2 regions of the Marinomonas gallaica genome follow, and region 1 is predicted to be linked to the other one. Evidence: predicted binding sites of a transcription regulator. Region 1 holds the regulator's gene; the other holds the start of a gene.
The links. Region 1 encodes LexA, which represses DNA repair genes until DNA is damaged. Its sites were predicted from a motif close to TACTGTNTANNTANACAGTA; they were not measured.
Positions count from the first base shown of each region.

Region 1 (9,208 bases):
TTAACATGAAGATCATGTAATACACCATGCTGATCTTTTACCTCACCGAGCAAAACACCTCGGCCATCACCTAGTCGAGGACTGAAACCTCCAAACTGGTGGCCAGCATACACCATACTAAGGGACTCATCGATTGGCTCTTGACCACTTAAGATCTTTTGAACCTTTTCATCCGAAAAGTCGATACCTAATTCGCTTGCTAGAGTTTTGTTATACTCTACCAATCGCTGCTCAGCTAAGGGTTGAATACGGGTATGAGCACAAAACTCATTGCCCAGCTGAGCAAAATGATGGTGTAGCTTCATGAACCCTCTTTAGTCTTGGTCGCGCATGTATTCACAACGGATAGAGGCGCCGATTGTCGCTTCAATTTCAGGAATCATGAACGAATCATCTTCCGTTGCAAAGCTGACGGATTTACCCATTTCGCCACCTCGGCCTGTACGACCAATACGGTGAACATAGTCTTCAGGATCATCTGGCAACGTGTAGTTAACCACGAGCTCGATGTTGTCAACATGAATACCACGGCCGGCGACATCGGTCGCAACAAGGACTTGAAGACTACCGTCTTTGAACTTCTCAAGCGTTTTAACTCGTTTTTCTTGAGACACTTCTCCCGATAACATCGCGCAGTTAATGTTCGCTTTTTTTAGCTTTTCATTAAGTTCACGTGTTTCGTCACGGCGGTTAGCAAAAATAATGGTACGTTGGTTGCCATTATCTTCGATCAACTTTTTAAGGATAGGCCATTTTTGACCAGCCGAAACCGTATAAATCACCTGATCGATATTCTTGTTCGTCGTCTCTTTCGGTACAACTGATACGTCTTGCGGATGATACGTCCACTGTCGCGCCAGTGCTTGAACATCTTTTGGGAACGTAGCACTGAACAGCATGGTCTGACGACGCTCTTTATGAGGGGTCATACGAATGATACTTTTAACGTCTGGGATAAAGCCCATAGATAGCATTCGATCTGCTTCATCCAGCACGACGCATTCTACTTTGTTGAGCATCACTTTCTTGTTGCGCGCGAAGTCGAGCAAACGACCAGGTGTTGCAACAACTAGATCAACATGCAGAGATTCAAGTTGTTTACGTTGTTTGTCGTAATCCATGCCGCCGACTAGAGACACAACATTTAAGTTTGTAAACTTAGTGAGCTTCTCTGCCTCATCAGCAATTTGAAGAGCCAATTCACGTGTCGGCGCAATGATTAGACCACGTGGAAAATGGTTTTGGCGTTCTTGCTTTTCAGGGTAATCCAAAAAGTCACTGATCATAGCAATCAGAAAGGCGGCAGTTTTACCTGTGCCAGTTTGAGCTTGGCCGATCAGGTCATAACCTTGTAATGTAGCGGGTAGCGTTGCTGCTTGAATTTCGCTGCAGTATTCAAAGCCCATGGTTTGAATTGCGCGAAGTACGCGATCTGGAAGATTTAGATCGTGGAAACGAGTTTTGCCTTCTACTTCTGGAACGTTAAAGTCATCAATAGACCAAAGCACATTAGTTTCCTTTTCAGCAGCCGGAGCGTTAGCTCCCGTGGCGTTAGCACTGCTTTTGTTGTGTTTACGACGGGGTCTGCGCTGGCGCTTTGGCCCTTTAGAGGCTGGGCGCGCGGCTTCTTGCTGTTTTTCCATGTGAGAGTCTTTAATCTCTTTTAAATGAATGTTTGTTAACAGGGCTCCGAGTGTACCTAAATGGCACTCAGTTATCACCTTTAGTTTGTTAAATCTGTTTATAAGGCGGTAAGCTATTGATCAGCTGTGAGCCATAGCGTTTGGTGCGAAGACGCTTATCGAGAATGTGAATTTCGCCACTGTCATTCTCACTACGAAGTAAACGTCCAGTGGCTTGAACAAGGCGCAGAGACGCATCAGGAATCGTTATTTCCATAAAAGGGTTACCTCCACGCCTTTGAATCCACTCCGCCAAAGTCGCTTCAACCGGATCGTCTGGCACCGCAAATGGAATTTTAGCAATGTATACGCGCGTGAGATAGTCACCAGGTAAATCGACACCTTCTGCAAAACTGGCCAAGCCAAATAACAAACTGCCTTTTTTAGCGTCAATCGCCTCTTTGTGGGTTTCTAAAATAATGCGTTTTGACTGCTCGCCTTGTATCAACAAAATATCTTTAAGTGTGTCTTTTAAGCCTGCGGCGACTTCTTCCATTTGACGACGTGATGAAAATAGAACCAATGAACCTAACAATGGATCTACTTTGTCATTCAAATATCGAATCAGTTCTTTACTGTGTGCATCGGCTTGATTCGGTTCAACCTCCATGTCCGGCACAATAAGGGTGCCTTTATTGGCGAAATCAAATGGGCTGATAACACGAAGGTATTCACTTTCTCTGGGCACGCCAGAGCGCATATTAAAGCGGTGAAATTCGTTTAATGCCGTCAATGTGGCGGAGGTGACGACTGCACCAAAGCATTTGTCCCACAGCTGCATACGCAGCGTATGAGCTGCCAAAATAGGTGAACCACCCAATTCAATGTCTTGATCCATGCCCTGACCCACGACAAGCAACCAGCGGGCATTAGGTGGGTATTGTTGGTCATCCAGCGCTGAATAAAGCTTCCACAGTTCGGTGCAGGTTTCTAGGCGCCCTAAAATGACACCTAAGATAGGCAGCCAGCTTTCTGCGGTATCTTCTTTAATGCCCATCCCTTCATTCTGCTTCACTTTTTTACATTCATCCTGAATGTTTTCAATCTGCTTAAACAGCTTTTGATAAGACATAGCCAAACTGTACGCCAGTTGACGTAGTTCATCTGGAATGACACCAAATTCAAAACGATGCTGACGAGAATCTTGATCTAAGCCTAACTCTTGAATAAATGGAGCCAGTCCCTGCTGAACGTATTGAATAAAGTTAATAGTGCTTTGGATCTGCTGTGGTATTTTTAATAAGATCTGACCCGTTAAACTTACCTCATTGGTTAGCTCTTGACGTAAGTTGATCAAGTTTTTATCTAACTGTTTTAGCCAGCTAATGCTCTGCTGTAATCTAACTTCATGGCGAAAGTGGCTGATGGCTTTGTCTGGTAGGTGATGACCTTCGTCGAATACATATATGGTTTCTTTGGGATCAGACAATATAGCACCGCCGCCCAACGATAAATCTGCTAGGACCAAATCATGATTGGCAACGATCACATCGGCGGTTTCTAACTCTGCGCGGGCTTTAAAAAATGGACAGACTGAAAAGTTAGCACAGTTACGATTTGTACACTGTTGGTGATCAGTGGTGAGTCGACGCCAATCTTGTTCACGGATGATGCCTTCCCAGTTGTCTTTATCGCCGTCCCATTTGCCACTTTCTAATGCTTCATCCATTTCTTGATAAAGCGCTGTATTGATGTCGTCGGCAGCAAGGTGCTGTTCGAATAATCCAGCAAACATATCATCCGTGGCTTGTTCTTCAGCACCTAAAAAACCTTCCAAGTTATTCAGACACATATAACGCCCACGACCTTTCGCCAAGGTATAGCGAAAACTGTAATCGGTTAGCTCTAGTAGACTAGGAAGCTCTTTATGAAGAATTTGTTCTTGTAGAGCCACTGTAGCCGTGGAAATCACCAGCTTGACGCCTTTCTCTTTAGCAATCGGAATAGCAGACAAGCAGTACGATAGGGTTTTGCCCGTACCGGTCCCCGCCTCTACCACAGCAACGTGCTTTTCACCTAGGCGTTCGCCTTCTGCGCCTTGTTTAATGGCACCAAGGGTCCGCGCAATGGTAGCGATCATTTGTCGCTGCCCAACACGTGCTTTATGGCCTTTTGCTTCAAGGTAAGCGCGGTAAGCCGTTTGAATATTTTGTTTAATTGAGTCTGAAAGCATTGAATTTAGTTGAGCAATTAATTGATAGCTGTATATAATAACAGTAACTGTATAAACAAACAGATGCCATATGATTAAATTAACGAAAAGACAGTCTGATGTACTAGAGACTATACGCGAATTCATTATCGAAACGGGGTTTCCACCGACTCGTGCCGAGATTGCTGCGCGCCTAGGCTTTAGATCCCCAAACGCTGCAGAAGAACACTTAAAGGCTCTGTGCAAGAAAGGCGCTATTGAAATGCTTTCTGGTGCATCGCGAGGCATTCGTCTTGTCGATCCTGAACCTGTCAGTGCAAACGATGAAAATGGAACATTGCCCATCATTGGTCGAGTAGCAGCAGGTTACCCTATTTTAGCGCAAGAAAACATCGATTCACGTATCAGTGTTGCGCCGGAAATGTTCACCCCTAAAGCTGATTATCTATTATCGGTTAACGGTATGAGTATGAAAAATGCCGGCATTATGGATGGTGACTTATTAGCCGTTCATAAAACACATACGGTTCGTAATGGACAAATCGTTGTTGCGCGCATTGGTGACGAAGTAACAGTAAAGCGTTTCGAGCAAAAAGGTCGTGAAGTTCGACTGATTCCAGAAAACGAAGAGTTCAGTGACATCATCGTTGATCTTGAAAGCGAAGATTTCGCTATTGAAGGCTTATCGGTTGGTGTTATTCGACGTGGGTTGTAAAACTTGAGAACCCCATCATGGCTGCTTTAAGTGTTTTACTTATAGCGGCCATGAATTTTAACCCTTAACTTTAATTATCAGTGCAATATCCGAGGCATGAATTCTTCATCATACACATCGGAATCAGAGCCATCTAAACCATCGAAGTCATCTGAATAAACAAAATCTATGCCCGCATGGAACATACATTTAGCCAATTCAAAATAACGATCCTTCAAAAAGTCTTTCGTGTCATCAGAAATGGTCAGTGTGGCAATCGGTGTTTTATCGTCGTCTTCCCCTGCTGGGCGCAAGACAATCTCGCCATTTTCTAATTCTACTATTTCTAAATACGTATCTTTCATCATTAATATTCTGCGGCGTCTTCACGAAAACGTAAGACGAGCTCAGTTAAAGAGCTTAAGATGTGTTTGGTTGAGCTACCAGCATCAGAACCTCGACCGATCAGCTCAACATTACCCGCTGCGGAGTATGCCTGATTTGCAGCACGACACTCAAGTGCTGCATCAAATGTATCTAGCAATTGAGACAACCAAGACTGCCTAGATGATTTAAGTTGCATTAACTCTAACAGCACTGGGATAGCAATCCCTCTTTCTTCGCTGGCACGAACCATGACGTCAATATCAACTTGGCAGGAAAGATTATAAGAAGCCATCACCTCTTGAAGTAAACCATTCAAACCACTGCGTAGCTGGAACACTGCAGAAGATTCATAGCTGTTCATGAGCCATTCGCCTTCTTCCTGCTGGCTTTGAACCAGCAGGCGACGCGCCGCATCTAAGCGTTGATTAGTGCTACTTGCCAAACTAGATGACATCATTTTTTCTTTTTACCGTGATCAATTTTCCACTTACCACCTTCGTAGAAGGCTTTCCAGCCTGTAGGCTTGCCTTCTATTTCAGTCATAATGTATTGCTCTTTCGTTTTACGACTGAAGCGAATAACGGTTGGGTTACCCTCTTCATCTTGCAATGGAGCACTGTCAAAGTAATGATATTTTGGATCAATTTGATCCATGTAAGGTTTTAGCTCTTTTACTAATGGCGGACGCGTTTCACGCTTGCGTGGGAATTGGCTGGCCGCAAGGAAAAGCCCCGTTGCACCGTCACGTAGAACATAATGATCTTCCACCTTTTGACATGCTAAGTCAGGCATCGGAACAGGGTCCATCTTTGGCGGCGCGGCTTCGCCATTTTTCAATAGCTTACGTGTGTTCTTACATTCTTCATTAGTACAGCCAAAGTATTTACCAAAACGACCAGTTTTTAGCTGCATTTCAGAAGAACATTTATCGCATTCAAGTGTAGGGCCATCGTAGCCTTTGAGCTTGAATGTCCCCTTTTCGACTTCAAAACCTGGACAAGAAGGGTTGTTACCACAAACGTGTAATTTGCGGTGTTCATCGACCAAGTAACTGTCCATCGCTGATCCACAAATGTCACAACGACGCTTGTTAATCAGGGCTTTAGATTCGCCTTCTTCGTCATCGACCGCAACCGCTTCATCACCACTTACTAAGTTGATGGTTGCTTTACAGCGCTCTTTTGGCGGCAATACGTAACCAGAGCAGGACAAGAATACACCGGTGCTAGCAGTTCGAATCTGCATAGGTCGTTCACACGTTGGACATGGGATATCCGTTGGCGTTGGCTCATTTGGTGCCATACCGCCGTCAACCGCTTCGGCTTTATTTAGGGTTTTGCTAAAATCAGCATAAAAGCTATTCAGTACTTTTATCCAATCTTTTTCGCCCTCTGCGATATCATCAAGCTTTTCTTCCATTTGCGCAGTAAAGCTGAAATCCATGAGGTCATCAAAGCTTGCTACCAGTCGATCGGTAACGATGTCACCCATTTTTTCTGCGTAGAAACGGCGGTTTTCAACACGCACGTAACCACGGTCTTGAATGGTTGAAATAATTGACGCGTACGTTGATGGACGACCAATACCACGTTTTTCCAACTCTTTTACTAAGCTGGCTTCACTGTAGCGTGCCGAAGGTTTGGTGAAATGTTGCTCAGGGTCTAAGTTAATCAATGTTAACTGCTCACCTTGCTTCACATCTGGCAAAATAGTGTCTTCGACTTTTTTACCTACCGGTGTAATAACACGAGTATAACCATCAAAGCGTAAGATTCGGCCTTTTGCTCGTAGTTCGTATTCGTCTGCAATCACAGTAATGGTAGTAGAGGTATATTCTGCGGGCGTCATTTGACATGCAATAAACTGATTGCGGATCAGATCATAAAGACGGTGTGCATCCTTATCCATGCCTTGCAGCATATCTTGGGTTACATCCACACTAGAAGGACGAATCGCCTCATGGGCTTCTTGAGCGCCTTCTTTGCTCGAATAACGTAATGCTTCCGGTGGCAAGTAAGCGTCGCCAAATTTACTTTGAATGTACTCACGAGCAGCTTCAACGGCCTCAGCGCTTAGATTGGTCGAGTCTGTACGCATGTAGGTGATATAACCACCCTCATACAAACGCTGCGCAAGCATCATTGTTTTCTTAACGCCAAAACTCAAGCGAGTGCTCGCGGCTTGCTGCAATGTTGATGTGATAAAAGGTGCCGACGGCTTAGAGCGAGTCGGTTTATCTTCACGACTGACAACATTGAACGCTGCGTTTTCTAGACGTTTAACGTGTTCGTCTGACTGTTCTTGAGAAGTCGGACGATATTCTTTGCCTTGATGTTTCACTGTGACAAAAGGAATGTTGGCTTTATCTTGAGTCGCTAAATTAGCGTCAAGTTCCCAGAACTCTTCTGGGATAAAAGCACGAATTTCTTTTTCACGTTCAACAATCAATCGCACTGCAACCGACTGAACTCGGCCAGCGGACAATCCACGAGCTACTTTTGCCCAAAGTAACGGTGACACCATAAACCCTACAACGCGGTCGAGGAAGCGGCGCGCTTGTTGAGCATTAACGCGATTCATGTCTAGTTCTGATGGTGTCTCAAAAGCCGATGTAATGGCATTTTTTGTGATTTCATTGAAGACAACCCGTTTATAACGATTATCATCACCACCAATGGCTTCACGTAAATGCCATGCAATGGCCTCACCTTCTCTATCCAAATCGGTTGCGAGATAGATGGTGTCAGCATTTTTAGCTAGTCGGCGTAGTTCTTCAACAACCTTTTCTTTACCGGGTAAAATCTCGTATTGTGCAGCCCAGTTATGTTCAGGGTCCACGCCCATACGGTTAATCAGCTGTTTACGTGCTTTTGTGCGTTTGTGTTCCGCTTTCTCTTCCGGGCTCATTTTGCGCGTCAACGCGGCTTGTTTAGCACGTTCCTGCGGTGTAGATGTGGACGTCGTACCAGCCGGGAGATCTCGGATATGACCAACACTCGACTTCACGACGAAGTCGTTGCCGAGATATTTGTTAATTGTTTTTGCCTTAGCTGGCGATTCCACGATAACCAGAGATTTTGCCATTGGGTTGTTCGAGCCTTAATTACTTTTGAAAGATGAACGTGCTTAGAATACCTTAGGGGCGCAGATATTAAGCAAAGCGCTAATATATGACAAGCAATCCCTGAGAGATTCGCAACATTCCTATTGCTGTGTCTAGCATTTGCCCTTTAACATACTGAAATCACTTACAAAGGACAATCATGGCTACGCTTCAGATCCTAACTATAGTCATTCTTTTCATAATCGTGCTGGTTTCAGTGGTCGTTGGCTCGCGTGCTCATCAAAAAGAGCTGGAGTTAAAAGAACGTCGATTAAAACTTCTACAGTTAAAAAACCGCGCTGATCGCATGGAGCAACATATCATCGGATTACGGTCAATTAATACCGATATGATCGTCAGCGATGTTTTTTATGACTTTTATTTAGAAAATTTACGAGAGCTCATCTCATATACGGATGACCCAGAAAAAATAGAACAGCGTATTGCTAAGGCTGAGGCTGAACGGGAAGAAGCCCCAGCACATATGAATGTTGAACCAGATGAAATGAGTTTTCATGAGAAAACAAAATACAAAGAACGGTTAACCAAAGCGGCAAAAATGCTGCTTTATATGCGCCGCAAAGGCCGTATAAGCAATACCCATTACAAGCTCTGCTATGTCTACTTACGCTGGCTGAACCTTTGGATTCAGTTGAATCGCCAAATCGTTCAGGCTAATAAGAACTTTCATTCTGGTGATATGCGCGTTGCGCAAACCCTTTACAGTGTTATTCACTCACACTTAAAGTCCAACAATGTGGATCGACCAGAGAAAAAAGAGTTAGAAAAATTTGTTGATGGACGGATGCAAGAAATCTTGGCTCCGCAAATTATGGCGATTCAAGAAGCAGAAAACCCTGAAGAAGTGCTTTCAGAGCTTGTCCACTCCATTGAGGATCTGTCCGCAGGCGTTGCTAGCGAACCTCTAAAAGACGAGTAATGATGGTGTTAGCATCGTTTACGGTGCTTTCGTCACCCTTTTCTCTCCAGTACAAACTCACGCTGTTAGCCGATATCTCTATCGCCACAAAGACAGCGTGATGCTTTTCCAGTAGATTTGCTATATCTGAATCCAGTGAAAACGGCAAATTGGCGTACCAGCCCTCACAAATTGACTCGTGTTTCCATACCTCATAAGGGTAGATATTGATATCAGAAAAGTCTTTAAGCGGCTTTTCACGATATTTATG
Region 1 is NZ_CP187511.1:2,603,017-2,612,224, forward strand. It holds gene ACPUEK_RS12185 (protein adenylyltransferase SelO) at 1-305, opposite strand, end outside; gene ACPUEK_RS12190 (DEAD/DEAH box helicase) at 315-1,643, opposite strand; gene dinG (ATP-dependent DNA helicase DinG) at 1,732-3,855, opposite strand; gene lexA (transcriptional repressor LexA) at 3,926-4,549, shown strand; gene ACPUEK_RS12205 (hypothetical protein) at 4,627-4,896, opposite strand; gene ACPUEK_RS12210 (DUF6586 family protein) at 4,896-5,372, opposite strand; gene topA (type I DNA topoisomerase) at 5,369-7,999, opposite strand; gene ACPUEK_RS12220 (DNA topoisomerase I) at 8,179-8,958, shown strand; gene ACPUEK_RS12225 (hypothetical protein) at 8,933-9,208, opposite strand, start outside.

Region 2 (9,208 bases), 1.4 Mb from region 1:
GAATCGTTAACACCGTATACGATGTTTTTCATTTGCTTGCCAGGCGCCGTCAATACAACACGATCAATACCCGGACGATTAAGATGAACACTCAGTCCATCGTGATCACGCCAGCGACCTGTGTTATCAACCAATAACGCGTTATTGATGCCATGTTTCGTGTAATCAATTTCACTTGGATCAGAGGAATAAATAACTTTAACTGGCTGGCCGTTGATGATCAGTTGCTCGTTCTCAGCATCTGCTTTAACAACACCTTCGTACGTACCGTGAACTGAATCAAATTTCAGTAGGCTAGCACGTTTCGCAAGATCTCGATCACCCGCCTTACGAACAACGATAGCAGCCAAGTGCATGCCAGGTGTTGTGTGACCAAGCGTACACATACGACGTGTTAACAAACGTCCAATACGACCAAAACCATAAAGCACGACAGGTGTTGTTGCACCCGCTTGCGCAAAGCTTGTCAACGATGCAAGATCAGCATCTGCTAGCGCTTCCTCAAGTTCAACTGTTGCATTTGATGTCTTCTTTGCAATCAACTGCTCTAACACTTGATACACACGCGCTAGGTCTACACCAGGATACTGGTCAAATAACGCCACTAAACCTGTTACAGAGTCAGACATCAATGTTTGCCCAGCTAGCTGAACTTTCACTGACTGCTCGCGACCTAACTTGCCCAAAAGTGGAATCATTGATTCAACTTTGGCTACCGTTTCTAACCAAGTGTTTGCCATTTAACTGCCCCCGAGAAAAACAAACGTTTCATAACTATTTGGGCGCAGTTTACCGACACAATCACCTAAAAACAAATTGTAACCCGGCAACAAAAAGCCAGCAAAATCAGGGGTTACAGGCATTTTTTTATGAAAGCAACGTAACTAATTAAGGCTTGTTATAAAATAACAACATTTGCATTAAGCGCTGTTTTTATATCGGCATTTTCTAATAAATTTACGTAATTTCACTACAGAAAATGAGGGAAAATTTCTTTATTTTTTTTATAAATATCGTTTTCTTTCGGCCAATACACCCAAGAATACAAAGCAGACAAGAATGACAGACGGTCTAAACATGGGTGCAAGGTGAGTCAACAACCAATAGACAAGAGGTTGCCCCCATAACGTCAGTAAACCGTAGCCAAAGGTACACATCAGTACAAATGCCGTGATACGCGCCAAAAACATCCAATTCGACACAGCACGCTTAAGCGTTCGGTTCACATGGTCACCAAAGATAACCAGCATCGTCGCCACCAATGCTAGTGAGATATCATGTAAATGAGGAGACAGTTTACGCGCAATATCTAAATTAAAGCTGAGTAATAAGTCCATTTAGATCACTGATTTCGTTTAAGTAAGGCTTCCACATCAATACGGCCAGAAGATGACTTACGCTTCGGTATGCGATCCACATAACTGACGGATACATCAAAGGTCGTATTGTGCAATTCAATTTCAGTTCCATCCCGCAATATCCATCGGGCGCGGCCATAACCATCACGAATAAAGCCAACCGTAGGTGGGCCATATTTGCGCTCTAGTACACTGCCTAATTTTGACCTAAGCTCAGGGTCCTCTACGACACCTGACATTGTTGCACGCTCTACATACTCATAATGGTTGTAGACCACAGTCAGCTCTTTAATACCTAAAATCCCAGTCGCTCCTAAGCTATAGCTGGCTATACCTTCTCGATAGGATGGATACGGCTCCAGACCCATTTTAGATAAATGCGCCTCAAACTCTGCTTTAGACAAGTTATTAAAACCGATCCCAAACAGCTCAGCTCCCTTTGAATAGCTTGGCGCAGCAGGCTGCACTTCTTCCACAACCTCGGCTGAGTCGGCTTGAGCCAAGTCTTCTGCAACACTCGCAAAAGAACCTAGCATAGCAAAAGCGATGCAAACCCTTTTAAAGCCCAAATTATTTAAGTACATGAAAATCTCAATGTTCGTAATGTTAACCAATAAGTCAGGAAGCGATTTTAGTACTTCTCTGTTAAACTAGAGCCTAATTCTACCATTCAATAATGCAAATTCTATTTTCTTGAGGTAACCCATGGCGCTCGTAATCGGCATCACCGGTATATCAGGTAGCGGTAAAAGCCGTCTATGCTCACTGCTAGCAGAAGGCCTAGGAAATAAGTTGACCGTCATTTGTCAGGATAGTTTCTACAAAGGCTGCGGCAACATTGACCCGGATGTCTATAACTTCGATGATCTTAACTCGTTAGACTTAGAGAGCATCACACTCGCTATACACAATTGTAAAAACCAACAGCAACCCAATGAAATTCCCGTTTACGATCATTCGCAACATAAGCGCGTAGGCTATCGTAATTTGGCGCCTTCCAAAGTCGTTCTGGTCGAAGGTCACATGATGTTTCAAGACCCTGCCATCCGCGACGCGGTAGATTACCTGTTATTTGTGGATACCGATATGGATATTGCAATCGTACGTCGCTTAAAGCGTGACATCACAGAACGCGCCCGTGATGTTAATGAAGTGACTAGCCGTTACATGCGACATGTTCGTCAAGCATCACTCAAAACCATCGAGATCCGCAACAAAGCAGATTTCATCATCCCTAATAATAATAGCTTTACCAATGCAGCCAATCTGCTACGTCAATATATTGAGAGTTTACTGATAGAAAAAGGAGCCTAATGGCTCCTTTTTTGTCTTACTAAAGAGATTACCTTATTTTTTAATCTCTTCGAAAAATCGCTTCACCCCATTAAACCAGCTTTTTTGCTTAGGAGAGTGATCTAAGTTCTCCCCCATGCTTTCAGCCAATTCTTGCAGCAGCTCTTTTTGTCGATCCGTTAGGTTCACTGGTGTCTCTACCATCACCTTACAAATCAAATCTCCTACTGGACCACCACGCACAGGCTTCACGCCTTTATTACGTAGACGGAATAGCTTGCCAGTCTGACACTCTTCGGTCACTTTCAATCGCACACGACCATTTAAAGTCGGTACATCAATCTCGCCACCTAGAGCCGCCGTTGCAAAGCTAATCGGCACTTCACAGTATAAATTGGAACCATCACGCTCAAAAATAGAGTGAGGCTTGACCGAGACTTGAACAAACAAGTCACCTGCTGGACCACCAAAAGTCCCCGCCTCACCTTCACCCGTTAGGCGAATGCGATCACCGGTATCAACCCCTGCAGGGATCTTAACGTTAAGCGTTTTGTACTCTTGTTTACGGCCTTGGCCATGACAAGAGTTACAAGGGTCAGAAATAACCTGTCCTTGCCCATGACACTGAGGACAGGTCTGCTGAACCGAAAAGAAGCCTTGTGACATGCGCACTTGCCCAGCACCATTACAGGTTGGACACGTTGTCGGCTTCGTACCAGGCTTGGCACCAGAACCTTCACATTTCTCACAATCAACCGCAGTTGGAATGCGAATTTTCTCTTCACAGCCCCACACCGCTTGTTCAAGATCAAGCTCTAGCGTGTAGCGTAAATCGGAACCGCGACGAGTACGGCTTTGACCGCCACCACCTCCGCCACCAAAAATATCGCCAAATACATCGCCAAATATATCACTGAAACCGCCTGCACCAGCGCCACCACCAAAGCCGCCCTGACCACCTTGGCCATTGACACCTTCGTGACCAAAACGGTCATACGCTGCACGCTTGTCTTCTGAAGACAATACTTCGTAGGCTTCTGCCAACTCTTTAAATTTATCCAGTGCTTCGGCATTGTCCGGGTTCTTATCCGGATGGTACTTATTCGCCAACGAGCGGTAAGCTTTTTTAATATCTTTCTTATCCGCGTCTCGGCTTACACCAAGCACTTCATAATAGTCACGTTTACTCATTGCAGGTGTTCCTGAATATGTAGTGTGAGTTTAATCCCTAGATACAGCAAAACACGGTAGCGTCCCGTGTTTTGCATAAGTCCCATCGGGACGACGACTTAACTAAGCACAGGGCTTATTTTTTGTCGTCTTTTACTTCTTCAAACTCAGCATCCACTGCGTCATCTTGTTTCGCGCCAGACGCTTGTTCAGCACCTTCAGCTTCAGCAGCATCAGCCTGCTCATATAGTTTTTGAGCCAGAGAGCCAGACGCTTGAGTCAACGCATTCGTTTTCTCTTCGATCTGATCTTTGTCGTTAGACTCTAGCGCAGCTTCAAGATCCGTGATCGCTTTTTCAATCGCTTCTTTCTCTTCTGCTGTCGCTTTGTCGCCTGCGTCAGTCAATGTTTTACGTGTTGCGTGAATCATACCGTCTGCAGTGTTACGAGCCTGTACTAGCTCTTCGAACTTACGGTCTTCTTCCGCGTTCGCTTCTGCGTCTTGTACCATTTGTTCAACTTCTTCATCGCTTAGACCAGAAGAGGCTTTGATGACAATCGACTGCTCTTTACCTGTCGCTTTATCTTTTGCAGAGATGCTCAAGATACCATTGGCATCGATATCGAAGCTCACTTCGATCTGAGGCACACCACGTGGCGCAGGTGGAATGTCAGCCAAGTCAAAACGACCTAGAGACTTGTTCTGAGACGCTTGTTTACGCTCACCCTGTAGGGCGTGAATCGTTACAGCGTTTTGGTTGTCTTCCGCCGTTGAGAATACTTGCGACTTCTTAGTTGGGATCGTCGTGTTTTTCTCGATCAATGGTGTCATCACACCACCCATTGTCTCGATACCAAGAGACAGAGGTGTTACGTCTAGAAGAAGAACGTCTTTCACGTCACCCGCTAGTACCGCACCTTGGATCGATGCACCGATAGCAACCGCTTCGTCTGGGTTCACGTCTTTACGAGGCGCTTTACCGAAGAACTCTGTTACTTTCGCTTGTACCAATGGCATACGTGTTTGACCACCTACCAAGATAACTTCGTCGATGTCCGCCGCAGTAAGGTCTGCATCTTTAAGCGCTTGGCGACAAGGCTCAATAGAGCTAGCCACTAGCTCTTCAACCAAAGACTCAAGTTTAGAGCGAGTCAATTTAACGTTAAGGTGCTTAGGACCAGACGCATCAGCCGTAATGTACGGTAGGTTTACTTCTGTTTGGCTAGAAGTAGACAGCTCAACTTTCGCTTTCTCACCCGCTTCTTTTAGACGTTGTAGTGCTAAAGGATCATTGTGTAGATCGATGCCCGTTTCTTTCTTGAACTCAGCAGCCAAGAATTCGATAACGCGCATATCGAAGTCTTCACCACCTAGGAACGTATCACCGTTCGTAGACAATACTTCGAATTGCTTCTCGCCATCTACATCAGCGATTTCGATGATAGAAATATCGAATGTACCACCACCAAGGTCGTATACAGCAATCGTTGAATCGCCTTTTGCTTTGTCTAGACCGTATGCAAGCGCAGCCGCTGTTGGCTCGTTGATAATACGTTTAACATCAAGACCTGCAATTTTACCCGCATCTTTGGTTGCTTGACGCTGAGAGTCGTTAAAGTAAGCAGGAACTGTGATAACCGCTTCTGTTACTTTCTCGCCTAGGAAGTCTTCTGCTGTTTTCTTCATTTTCTTAAGAACTTCAGCTGAAATTTGTGGTGGCGCTTTTTTGTCGCCCTTCACTTCTACCCAAGCATCGCCATTGTCAGCGCTGATGATTTTGTAAGGCACCATAGAGATGTCTTTTTGAACGACTTTGTCGTCAAAGCGACGTCCAATCAAACGCTTAACAGCGAACAAAGTATTCGTTGGGTTTGTTACCGCTTGACGTTTTGCTGATTGACCTACCAGTGTTTCACCGTCTTCTGTGAATGCCACGATAGATGGGGTTGTGCGATCGCCTTCAGCGTTTTCAATAACGCGAGCTTTTTCGCCGTCTAGGACAGCAACACAAGAGTTTGTTGTACCTAAGTCAATACCAATGATTTTGCCCATGGTTTTATCTCCAGTAAAAATTCGTTGTTCGTTTAGATAATTCTGTATTTGGGTGCTGCAATTTGTATTTCAAGCTCTGACTGTCAAAAAAATGACAGTATTTTTAAGCGGCGCTCGAAACTACTACCATTGCAGGGCGCAAAAGGCGTCCGTTCAGGGTGTAACCCTTCTGAACCACATCCATTACAGTATTAGGTTCCATATTCGGATTTGGCACCATTGTCATCGCCTGATGCAATTCAGGGTTGAATGGTTCGCCTTCAGGTGTCACTGCTTTTACTTCAAAGCGTGCCAACGTTTCCATTAGGTCTTTGTACGTTAGCTCAACACCTTCGCGCATTGGATCTTTCTCAGAACCTTCATCTGTCGAAGACAAAGCACGTTCTAAGTTATCCGCTACCGTAATAATCGATTTAGCAAACTTCTCAAGCGCAAACTTATGAGCTTTCTCTACGTCTTGTTCTGCACGACGGCGAGCATTTTGCGCATCGGCTTGAGCACGTAGCGCTGCTTCACGGTAATTAGCCGCTTCTTCTTGCGCTTTAGCTAGTTCATCAGAGGCAGTGTCATCCACCATACCCTCTAACACTTCTTCAGCAATGGCCGCATCTGCTTCATTCAGCAGCTCTTCTTCTTGCTGTGCTTTATTCGTTTGATCACTCATTTTTATCTCCAAATAACAGAAAGTAACCTGTCTGTGATCGATATATGGGGATGCCTTTGAGGCTTTCAACACCTTATCCCTATTAAATGTGCGCATTTTTTTTCTTTTGACTACACTTGTCAAAAAACAAACAAATACTGTATAAAGATACACATAAAGTACTGTATAAATAACCATACCTTTATTTGCTTTATCAGGAGCGGGCCATGCTAACCAGTATTGCTATTTCAAACTTTGCGATTGTGGAATCCCTAGAACTTGAACTGAAATCCGGCATGACAGCCATTTCAGGGGAAACCGGTGCCGGTAAATCCATCATGGTCGACGCCTTATCGTTGTGCCTAGGTGGGCGCACGGATGCAGGCGTGGTTCGCCACGGTGAAAAAAAGGCCGACATTAGCGCAACGTTTGACATTAGCGCCTATCCTGCAGTGCAGAGCTGGCTAGAAGAACGCGACCTAGAAAACGATCACTTGTGTATTTTACGCCGCGTCATTAGCAAAGAAGGTCGCTCCAAAGCCTATATCAATAATCGGCCTTGTACTTTGGCTGATCTAAAAGAAGCCGGTAGCTTTTTGGTCGATATTCATGGACAACACGAACACCAATCCCTAATGAAGCGCAGTGCCCAGCGTCAGCAGCTGGATGAATACGGCCAACTGACTGATTTAACACGCCAAGTTCGTGAGGAATACAATAGCTGGCGTAAACTCAAAGACGAACTGCATGCCAAACAAAATCGTTCGGCAGAGCTCGACGCCCGCATTCAACTTTTGTCTTATCAAGCAGACGAACTCGCTCAACTAGATTTAAAAGTAGGCGAATTGGAAGAGCTTGAAAATGAGCAAGCCTTCTTATCCAACATTGCGGATGCTCAATTTAAAGCCTACGCGTCAGCGGGTATTTTGCGTGACAGCGATGAAGGCAACGTCTGCTCTTCATTACACAAAGCCATTCAACAAGCGAGCGCCATTCATCCTGCGACAAAAGAGCTTGATAATGCACTGGAAATGATGAGGCAGGCACTGATTCAAGCCGAAGAAGCCGCCACTAGCCTAAGTCATTACCAAGACACACTGGAGCAAGACCCTGGCCGACTCCAAGACGTCGAGCAACGCCTAAGTGATATTTACGACACCGCCCGCAAGCACAAAGTACTGCCAGAAGGTTTGATACCACTGCGTGAAACGGTGGACCAAGAACTAGAAGCGTTGTCGGGTGGCGAAGAGAGCCTTGAAGCACTGAAACTTAAAGAAGAAAAGGCGTATCAGCAACTTACCAGTAGCGCCACACTGTTGACAGAAAAACGCACCCAAGCCAAAGAAGAACTGGCCCAACGGGTGGAAGAACAAATTCACGGTTTGGGTATGCCTTACGCTCGCTTTTACATTCATTGCGATCCATTGGATCAAATCAGCGCGCATGGCTATGAAGAAATCGAATACATGATTGCCTCAAACCCAGGCCAGCCAGCTCAGCCATTGCGCAAAGTTGCTTCAGGTGGTGAGTTGTCTCGTATTAGCTTGGGGATTCAAGTAGTCACTGCGCATACCTCAGTGATTCCGACTTTGGTCTTTGATGAAGTCGATGTCGGCATCAGTGGCGGTACCGCCGAAGTGGTGGGCCGTATGTTGCGCTCTGTGGGTAATCGAGGGCAAGTCTTCTGTGTCACACATTTGGCACAAGTGGCCGCACAAGGCCATCAGCACTTCCGCGTTAGCAAAGAAGTCTTTAATGAGGCTACCGTATCGAAGGTAGAGTCTCTAGCGGAAACAAACCGTACGCAGGAGATCGCACGATTACTAGGCGGAATAGAACTTACCGAGCAAACTCTGGCTCATGCCCAAGAGATGCTCGGCAACGTTCAACTTCAGTAATCTTAGGACTGAAGTTGCTTAGCTCTTCTTTGGACGAACATAAATGATCAAGTTGTGATCTTCGATGTCGTAACCGTGAGCCTCTGCAATTTCGTGTTGACGTTGCTCGATCACTTCGTCTACAAACTCAACCACTTTGCCCGTTTCTAAACAGATCATGTGATCGTGGTGATCGCCTTTCGCTAATTCAAATACCGCTGTGCCAGCCTCAAAGTGATGACGCGCAACTAAGCCAGCCGTTTCAAATTGTGTTAAAACACGGTATACCGTTGCTAACCCCACATCTTCGCCTTGATCCAATAGTGTGCGGTAAACATCATCCGCACTCATATGATGGTCGCCGGCATTTTCAAGGATTTGTAGGATTTTCACACGTGGAAGTGTTACTTTCAGTCCCGCTTTTTTAAGTTCTTGATTTTCACTGCTCATGAGTCATTCTCTATTTCGATCTCGTTAATAATTACTTTATCATTGACCTAACCAATATAGGATAAGACCAATGAAGAAAACGATTCTCCTACTTTCGACACTTTTTACACTTAGCGCCTGTAGCTTACTGCCTTCACCGTACAAACCACCGGTTGAACAAGGTAACGTCATAAAAACAGAACAAGTGCAGCAACTCCAGCTTGGCATGACACAATCTCAGGTCATGTACGTACTCGGCACACCAATGGTACAGAGCACGTTCAATTCAAACCAGTGGCACTACTTGTTCAGCAGCCTTTACACAGACAACAAAAGTAAGCTGAGCGAAGTAAAACATCTTGTACTGACATTCCAAAACGGCGCC
Region 2 is NZ_CP187511.1:4,009,860-4,019,067, forward strand. It holds gene ACPUEK_RS19020 (glyceraldehyde-3-phosphate dehydrogenase) at 1-740, opposite strand, end outside; gene ACPUEK_RS19025 (DUF3392 domain-containing protein) at 1,005-1,337, opposite strand; gene ACPUEK_RS19030 (uridine kinase) at 1,343-1,942, opposite strand; gene ACPUEK_RS19035 (uridine kinase family protein) at 2,064-2,672, shown strand; gene dnaJ (molecular chaperone DnaJ) at 2,706-3,842, opposite strand; gene dnaK (molecular chaperone DnaK) at 3,958-5,874, opposite strand; gene grpE (nucleotide exchange factor GrpE) at 5,978-6,538, opposite strand; gene recN (DNA repair protein RecN) at 6,745-8,415, shown strand; gene fur (ferric iron uptake transcriptional regulator) at 8,434-8,844, opposite strand; gene ACPUEK_RS19065 (outer membrane protein assembly factor BamE) at 8,915-9,208, shown strand, end outside.
Region 2: a site for LexA is predicted at 6,674-6,693, ahead of recN (DNA repair protein RecN). Genes of this name have one in related genera too.